2 linked regions of the Caldalkalibacillus thermarum genome follow. Each later gene encodes a partner of the first gene's protein in a complex. Links are inferred from orthologs where the notes say so. Each region holds a gene or a part of one and is shown in the gene's direction. Other genes may lie near its edges.

The links. The genes of interacting proteins can lie anywhere in the genome.
Region 2: the proteins of uvrA (region 1) and mfd are in contact, whole or in part, in a crystal structure (PDB 4DFC), measured with the Escherichia coli proteins. The link is inferred for Caldalkalibacillus thermarum from one-to-one orthologs.

The regions. Positions count from the first base shown.
Region 1 is NZ_BMKZ01000023.1:2,052-5,628, forward strand. What follows is about bases 1-3,435. They hold uvrA (excinuclease ABC subunit UvrA), read left to right. Parts: upstream 1-373; coding sequence 374-3,235; downstream 3,236-3,435. Other genes in these bases: uvrB (excinuclease ABC subunit UvrB), read left to right, coding at 1-368. UniProt on the Escherichia coli protein: The UvrABC repair system catalyzes the recognition and processing of DNA lesions. UvrA is an ATPase and a DNA-binding protein. A damage recognition complex composed of 2 UvrA and 2 UvrB subunits scans DNA for abnormalities.
Region 2 is NZ_BMKZ01000038.1:20,542-26,093, forward strand. The notes cover bases 3-4,113. They hold mfd (transcription-repair coupling factor), read left to right. Parts: upstream 3-334; coding sequence 335-3,913; downstream 3,914-4,113. Other genes in these bases: IEW48_RS13270 (anti-sigma-F factor Fin family protein), read left to right, coding at 58-285; IEW48_RS13280 (peptidylprolyl isomerase), read left to right, coding at 3,864-4,113. Also shown: more of IEW48_RS13280, read left to right, coding at 4,114-4,853; spoVT (stage V sporulation protein T), read left to right, coding at 5,087-5,552. UniProt on the Escherichia coli protein: Couples transcription and DNA repair by recognizing RNA polymerase (RNAP) stalled at DNA lesions. Mediates ATP-dependent release of RNAP and its truncated transcript from the DNA, and recruitment of nucleotide excision repair machinery to the damaged site.

The DNA.
Region 1 (3,577 bases):
GTGCTGCCCGCAATGCCAATGGTCATGTCATTATGTATGCTGATCACGTGACCGAGTCGATGCGGGCGGCGATAGAAGAGACCAAGCGGCGCCGCCAAATCCAGCAAGCTTATAATGAAAAGCACGGCATCACCCCCAAAACCATTGTCAAACCGGTCTACGATGTGATCGAAGCCACCAAGGTGATCGAAGATAAAGAAGCGTACCGTGCCACACCCGATGTAGACAAACTGTCGCGCAAAGAGAAGGAAGATTTGATCAAGAAGCTGGAAAAAGAAATGAAAGCAGCTGCCAAGGAGTTAAATTTTGAACGGGCAGCGGAGTTGCGCGATCTCATCTTGGAATTGAAAGCGGAACTGGAAGGATGATGAGCATGAGCAACCGATTCATCTCTGTCAAAGGAGCCCGGGTGCACAACTTGAAAAATATTGATGTGACGATTCCCCGCAACCAGTTTGTGGTGTTGACCGGATTGTCCGGATCGGGCAAATCGTCCTTGGCCTTTGATACGATTTATGCGGAGGGGCAGCGGCGTTATGTGGAATCCCTCTCCGCCTATGCCCGCCAATTTTTGGGACAAATGGATAAGCCGGATGTGGATGCCATTGAAGGTTTGTCCCCGGCCATTTCCATTGATCAGAAAACGACCAGCAAGAACCCCCGTTCCACAGTAGGAACAGTGACAGAAATTTATGATTATCTCCGCCTGCTGTTTGCCCGCATCGGGCGCCCCCACTGTCCCACCCACGGGATTGAAATTACTTCCCAGACGGTGGAGCAGATGGTGGACCGCATCCTGGAGTATCCCGAGCGGACCAAGCTGCAAATATTGGCTCCGGTGGTTCGCGGGCGCAAGGGTGAACATGCCAAGTTGCTGGAACAGATTGCCAAGCAAGGCTTTGTGCGGGTCAGAATTGACGGCGAGGTGCGTGATCTGGCCGAAGAGATCAAACTGGAGAAAAACAAAAAGCATACCATTGAAGTTGTCGTGGACCGCATTATCCTCAAGGATGGCATCACCTCCCGTTTGGCCGACTCCATTGAAACGGCGCTGGACATTGCCGATGGCAAGGTGCTGGTTGATGTGATCGGTCAGGAAGAGTTGCTGTTCAGCTCTAACCTGGCTTGTCCCGAATGCGGCTTCAGCATCGAGGAATTGGCGCCGCGGCTGTTTTCATTTAACAGTCCTTATGGGGCTTGCCCCTACTGTGACGGCCTGGGCAGCCGCCTGGAAGTAGATCCGGACCTGGTCATTCCTGATCCCAACCTGTCCATTAACGAAGGGGCGCTTGCCCCTTGGGAAGGCTCAAGTTCCCCCTATTACGAACAGCTGTTAGCCTGCGTCTGTGACCATTTTGGCATTGACCGTGATACCCCCTTTGGGGAGCTGCCCCAAGGTCAACAAGACTTGCTGCTGTACGGCAGCAAAGGAGAACGTTTCTACTTCCGCTATGAGAATGAATTGGGCCAGATCCGGGAACAACATGTCCCCTTTGAAGGTGTCATTCCTCATGTGGAGCGCCGTTACAAGGAGACAGGGTCAGACTATGTCCGCGAACAGCTTGAAGCCTACATGAGCCACAAGGCTTGTCCCAAGTGCCAGGGAGCCCGCCTGCGGCCCGAGGCGTTGGCCGTCACCATCAATGGCAAAAACATTGATTATGTGACACGCCTCTCCGTGGCAGAAGCCAAGCAGTTTTTTGCATCTTTGACCTTGACGGAGAAAGAACAAAAGATTGCCCAGCTCATTTTGCGCGAGATTGAGGAGCGGCTGGGATTCCTGATTGATGTGGGCCTTGATTATTTAACCCTGAACCGCTCGGCCGGCACCTTAAGCGGAGGAGAGGCTCAGCGTATCCGCCTGGCCACCCAGATTGGATCGAAGCTGACGGGGGTCCTCTATGTGCTGGATGAACCTTCCATCGGTTTGCACCAGCGGGACAATGACCGCTTGATCCGCACCTTGGAACAGATGCGTGATTTGGGCAATACTTTGCTGGTCGTGGAGCACGATGAGGATACTATGCTGGCGGCCGATCATTTAATCGATATTGGTCCGGGTGCTGGTGCCCATGGGGGACGGGTGGTGGCCCAGGGCACGCCGGAAGAGGTGATGAATAATCCCAACTCCCTTACCGGACAATATCTCAGCGGGAAAAAATTTATTCCCCTCCCAGCCCAGCGGCGCCAGCCCAATGGCAAATGGCTGGAGATTATCGGGGCCCGGGAAAACAACCTGAAAAATGTAAACGTCAAAATCCCCTTGGGCGTGTTCACGTGTGTCACCGGGGTTTCTGGATCAGGCAAAAGCACACTGGTGAATGAAATTTTGCTCAAGGCGCTCATGCGGCAATACTACCGCTCCAAAGTCAAACCCGGAGAACATGAGGAGATCAAAGGCACGGAACATCTGGATAAAGTGGTCAATATTGACCAGTCACCCATTGGGCGGACCCCCCGGTCCAATCCGGCCACCTACACAGGCGTGTTTGATGATATCCGGGAAGTATTTGCCCAGACCACGGAAGCAAAGATGAGAGGCTACAAAAAGGGCCGTTTCAGCTTCAATGTCAAAGGTGGGCGCTGTGAAGCATGCCGGGGAGACGGGATCATTAAGATTGAGATGCACTTTTTACCCGATGTGTATGTGCCTTGTGAAGTGTGCAAGGGCAAACGCTATAACCGGGAAACCCTGGAGGTCACCTATAAGGGGAAAACGATTGCCGATGTGCTGAACATGACCGTGGAAGAAGCCCTTGACTTTTTCCAGAACATCCCCCGCATCAAGCGCAAGCTGCAAACCTTGCAAGATGTCGGCTTGGGCTATATGCGCCTGGGCCAGCCGGCCACCACGTTGTCCGGAGGGGAAGCCCAGCGGGTGAAGCTGGCTTCCGAACTGCACCGCCGCAGCACCGGGCGCACCCTGTACATTCTGGATGAGCCGACCACAGGTTTGCACATCGAGGACATCCGCCGCCTGTTGGAAGTGCTGAAGCGGCTGGTGGACAATGGGGACACGGTGCTGGTCATCGAGCACCATCTGGATGTGATCAAAGTGGCCGATTATATAATTGACCTTGGACCTGAGGGAGGGGACGGAGGCGGTGAGATTGTCGCCACAGGCACCCCGGAAGAAATCTGCCAGGTCAAGCGTTCTTATACCGGCCAGTATCTGGGGCCCATTTTGGAACGGGACCGTCGGCGCATGAAACAGCAAGAAACCGTCAAGGTATGACTATAAAGTTCCATAAACCGCTGTCACCGTTTATCCGTGTGATGCCTGATTAGGTATCACACGGATATTTAACAGGTTGAATTGCCACACTTTTTATGATATATTAACTTGTGTAAAATCTAATAGTATTACTGGGGGTGCCTGTGAGCCAGGCTGAGAAAGGAACGCGATGAAGTTCCTTAACCCTTTGGACCTGATCTGGGTAATACCAGCGTGGGGAAGTAAACAACGGGTACAGTACGTTGGCAGTGTTGGCTGCCTGTGCCAATCCGGCCGCATGAAAGCCAGGTCCATATCCAGGATCTGGCTTTTAAGTTTGCTGCAAAGCGCTTTAAACGATGG
Region 2 (5,552 bases), on another replicon or contig:
TGTTTGACCCGCATGGGAGGCATACTAGAATAAACACTGTTTTTTAGGAGGAAGACGATGGCCATCCATTATGTATGCCGCCATTGCGGGCTGAAACTGGGTGAAATTAATGCTCCTGTTACTGAGGAACAGCTCGGTTTTCATACTTTGAATCCTGAAGAGAAGCAGGATATCTTGCTTTACCAGGAAAATGGTGATATAGTAGCGCAAGTAACATGTGAACATTGCCAGGAGGCCATTGAGCGGAACCCAGAATGGCTTCTGCTGAATAAAATACACCATTGAACGGACTTGGTGATTGATCTGTTTTTTAAGGAACGGAGAGGAGGCAAACATGAAAGAGCTGATCCACATTTTTAGCCAGGGAACCGATTTTCAACATGTGTTGAAGGCCATTCAAAATGGCATGAAAGAACAGCTGGTGACCGGGTTAAATGGCTCGTCACGGACGCTGTTTATGAGCGCCCTGTTCCAGGAAAATCGTGAAGCCCAGCTGGTTGTGACCCACAATCTGCACCAAGCTCAAAAAATTTACGAAGATTTAATAGAATGGCTGGATGAAGAGTCAGTTTATCTGTACCCGGTCAATGAGCTGATCGCCTCGGAAATTGCCACGGCCAGTCCCGAATTTAAACGGCAGCGGATTGAAGTGTTGAATAAGCTGGCCTTGAAGGAGAAGATCATCGTCATTGTCCCTTTGGCCGGTCTGAAGCGTTTGCTTCCGCCGCCCTCGGTGTGGAAGAAAGCGCAAATCTCTATCACCTGGGGAGACGAGATCAACTTAGAAGAGTTGCAAGCCAAACTATTGACCATGGGTTATAAGAGAGTGGAAATGGTAGAAGCGGAGGGGGAATACAGCATCCGCGGGGGGATCATTGACGTGTACCCTCCTGCTTCCTCGCCCGTCCGTATTGAACTGTTTGATACGGAAGTAGACTCTATCCGCACCTTTGATATAGAAACCCAGCGTTCCCAAGAAAACGTGCAACGTATTACGCTGGGGCCCAGCGTGGAGTGGATTTTGTTTGAGGAGCACTATGAATTGGGGGCCAAAAAAGTCGAAGAAGCGTTGCACAAACAGCTGGCGAAGGTCAGGGACGAGGAAGTAAAAGCTAAACTTAAAGAACACATTGGCTGGGAAATTGAGCAATTACGTCAAAAACAATCATTCCAGGGAATCTACAAATATATCTCTTGCTTCTATGGCCAGCGCACAACCTTGGTGGATTATTTTGAGCCAGGGTCTGTTGTCATTGTGGATGAACCGACGCGCTTGCTGGAAGCTGAGACCAATTTTCAGCGGGAAGAGGCGGAATGGAAAACTTTAATGATGCAGACAGGGGAATTTTTGCCTGAACTCTCTATCTCTCTTCCATTCTCTGAATGGAAAGAAAAGGTTAAAAAACCATTGGTTTACTTATCCCTCTTTTTACGGCAAATTCCCCAGACCAGCCCGCAAAATATTGTTCATTTTACCTCTAAGCCGATGCAGCACTTCCACAGCCAGTTCCCTGTCCTGCAAACGGAGATCAACCGCTGGCAAAAAAACAGGGATAGAATTGTGTTTTTGGCCGGGGACAGCGAACGGGTTGAGCGCATGTTGCGCATTTTGGATGACTTTCAGATCGAGGCCAGGAAGTTAAAAGGGGATGCGGCCCTGGTGGAGGGGATTCCCCAGGTGGTAGTGGGGCGGATTCAGTCCGGTTTTGAACTGCCCACCCACCGGCTGGTGGTGGTAACCGAAAATGAACTGTTTGCCCAGCAGAAAAAGAGAAAACCGCGTACCCAGACCCAAGTGTCTAACGTGGAGCGGATCAAAAGTTACACAGACCTGAACGAAGGGGATTATGTCGTTCATGTCAACCATGGCATTGGCCGTTATGTGGGCTTGAAGACATTGGAGATCAATGGCGCCCACAAAGATTATTTGCATATCCAGTATGCCGGGGATGACAAACTGTACGTCCCTGTGGAAAACATTGACCAGGTCCAAAAATACTTGGGCAGTGAAGATAAAGCCCCCAAGTTGTACAGACTGGGGGGAAATGAATGGAAGCGTGTCAAAAGCCGTGTCCGTTCGTCCGTACAGGATATTGCCGAACATTTACTCAAGCTGTACGCTAAACGGGAAGCAACGCCCGGTTATGCCTTCAGCCCGGACACGGAGATCCACCGGGAATTTGATGCGTTGTTCCCGTACGAGGAAACACCTGACCAGAAGCGGGCGATTGAAGAGATTAAGCGGGACATGGAAAAGCCCCGCCCGATGGATCGCCTGTTGTGCGGTGATGTGGGTTACGGCAAAACGGAAGTGGCCATCCGCGCCGCTTTTAAAGCGGTGATGGACTCCAAGCAGGTGGCTGTCCTGGTGCCGACCACCATTTTGGCCCAGCAGCATTACGAAACCTTTAAAGAGCGGTTTCGCGATTTTCCGGTGGAGATTGATGTGCTAAGCCGCTTCCGCACCCGCAAAGAGCAAAATGAAACGGTGAAAAGAATTAAGAATGGTGTGGTGGACATTATTATCGGCACTCACCGCCTGCTGTCTAAAGATGTTCAATTTAAGGACCTGGGCTTGCTCATTGTCGATGAAGAGCAGCGCTTTGGGGTCGCCCATAAGGAAAAAATTAAACAATTAAAAGCAAATGTGGATGTGTTGACGCTGACTGCAACGCCTATTCCCCGCACACTGCATATGTCCATGCTGGGTGTCCGTGACTTGTCCGTGATTGAAACGCCGCCTGAGAACCGCTTTCCTGTGCAAACGTATGTGGTGGAGTATCAGGGGGCATTGGTGCGCGAGGCCATTGAGCGGGAATTGGCCCGGGGCGGACAGGTGTATTTTGTATATAACCAGGTGCAAGGGATTGAACGGAAAGCAGAAGAGATACGCGCCCTTGTCCCCGATGCCAGGGTCGCGGTGGCTCACGGCCAAATGAAGGAAACCGAGCTGGAGGCCATCATGCTGGATTTCCTGGACGGGGAGTATGATGTTTTGGTCAGCACCACCATTATCGAGACCGGGGTTGACATTCCCAATGTCAATACCCTGATCGTCTATGATGCAGACAAGATGGGCTTGTCCCAACTGTACCAGCTGCGTGGGCGCGTCGGCCGCTCCAACCGTACCGCTTACGCTTACTTTACCTACCAGCGGGGAAAAGTGTTGTCTGAAGTGGCTGAAAAACGCCTGGAAGCGATTAAGGAGTTTACTGAGCTTGGTTCTGGTTTTAAAATTGCCATGCGCGATTTGGCGATCCGCGGCGCCGGCAACTTGCTGGGAGCGGAGCAGCATGGTTTTATCAATTCCGTAGGTTTTGACCTTTATTCCCAAATGTTGAAAGAGGCCATTGAAGAACTGAAAGGAGAGCGTCCCCAGGAAGAGCCCGTTGAATTGGAGATGGACGTGCACATTGATGCCTATATTCCCGAAGATTATGTACAAGACAGCAAACAGAAAATCGAAATGTATAAAAAGGTGGCAGCTGTGTCCACGTTGGAAGATGTGCGCGAGGTGGAAGAGGAATTTATGGACCGCTTTGGCGCTCCGCCTCCCCCTGTAGGGCGCTTAATCAAGCTGTCTAAACTGAAAGCCTATGCCAAGCGGTATAAGCTTGATACGATTGTGCTCAAAGACCAGGTTTTAAGATTGCTGTTCCACCCTTCCCAAAATGATAAAATAGATGGCGGCCAACTGTTTAAGCTGGCCAGCCAATACGGACGCAGAGTGGGTCTTGTTTCCGATGTCAAGATCGGCGTCACGGTTAAAGTGAACGGGATGAGTGAGGATGAATGGCTGGATTTGACACTGGATCTGTTTGATAAAATGGCGGAAGCCAATGTGGTTAAAGGAGAGGAATCCAATGCACAGCACAACTCATTTGAACCGAGGGAAGAGAAGCAGGCGTTATAAACCCTTCCGTCTGCGGTTAGGCTTGGTGTGTCTTTTGTTGCTGTTAACGGTGACGGCCTGTGGAGGGCAGCAGGAGGAAGCGGAAAATGGCTCGCCAGGAGATGAAAATGAAGGATTAACGATCGAATTTCCAGAGGTGGACCGGGAAGGTTTGACGGAAACCCAGGTGGTGGCCAAATATGAAGATGGGGAGATTCGCGGAGATGAACTGGCCCGTTATCTGGCCATTCAAGCGTTTATGCAGCCTCGCGCGCCTGTCAATGACCCGCAGGTTCGCGAAAGATTTCTACAGTTCTTGATTGCCGAGCGGCTGATTTTAGAGGAAATGGCGGGAGCCGATCTAGATTGGGCGGAAGCGGAAGCCGAACAGCTGTGGCATGAGGTCCAGGCCGTTTATGATGAGGAAACATTAGAGCGTGCTTATGAGACGTTAGACATTAGTGAAGAAGATGTCAAACAGTATTTGCACAATTATGCGGTGATGAAGCAATATTTCCGGGAGCAGCTCACGGAAGAAGAGCGGACCAAAGCCACTGTGCGCCATATTTTGATCTCAACCATGCATGATCTGTCCGAAGAGGAAGCCAGACAAAAGGCGTATGACCTTTATGAACAACTTGAGCAAGGGGCTGACTTTGCTGAACTGGCCCGGGAGCACTCCCAAGACCCGGGCAGCAAAGAGGACGGTGGTTTGTATGAAGATGTGCCTGTGGCCATGTGGGTGCCTGAGTTTAAGCAAGCGGCGCTGGAGCAGGAGATCGGGGAGATCGGTGCACCGGTGCAAACGGATTACGGCTTTCACATCATTAAAGTGGAAAAGCGTTATGTAGCTGAGTTGGATGAGCTGGAACCGGATGAGATCAGCCAATTGACGGGCCAAAAATTCTTCCAATATTTAGAAGAGGAACTTCCTCAGCACATTAAGCACATTAACCTGTAAGACGGACAAACCAGGGACCGTGTGATCCCTGAGCTCCCAGTGGTGACCGCATCCTGTGTGAACAGGCTGCAGGAGGCAGCTTGTCATCAATCCGCCCTCCATATCTTTGTTTTTAAGTGTTGTTGGATGCATATGTTTTGCTTGTCAACAAATAATATGGACAAGGTTTAATTCCAGTCATTTGGTACGAAGTTAATTAATACAACATCATGGAAAGTGAGGACATCAGGATTATGAAAGCTACTGGGATTGTTCGTCGCATTGATGATTTGGGAAGAGTTGTCATACCAAAAGAAATCCGCCGCACCTTGCGTATTCGGGAAGGCGATCCGCTGGAGATTTTTGTGGACCGCGATGGGGAAGTGATCTTAAAGAAATATTCTCCCATCGGAGAATTAGGTGATTTTGCCCAAGAATATGCCGATTCATTATACGAAAACTTGGGCCATGTCACCTTGATTTCTGACCGGGATTCCATTATTGCTGTTTCCGGTGCATCTAAAAAAACGTATATGGAAAAAGCTGTTGGCGATGTGGTGGAAACCAGTATGAACGAGCGTAAAATCATCGTTGAAAATAACCATGGGACCTATGAGATTTGTAAAGATATGCAGGAAGAATATGCAGCGTATTGTATTGCGCCGATCATAGCCGGCGGCGATCCGATCGGCTCCGTCATTCTGATCAGCAAACAGGAAG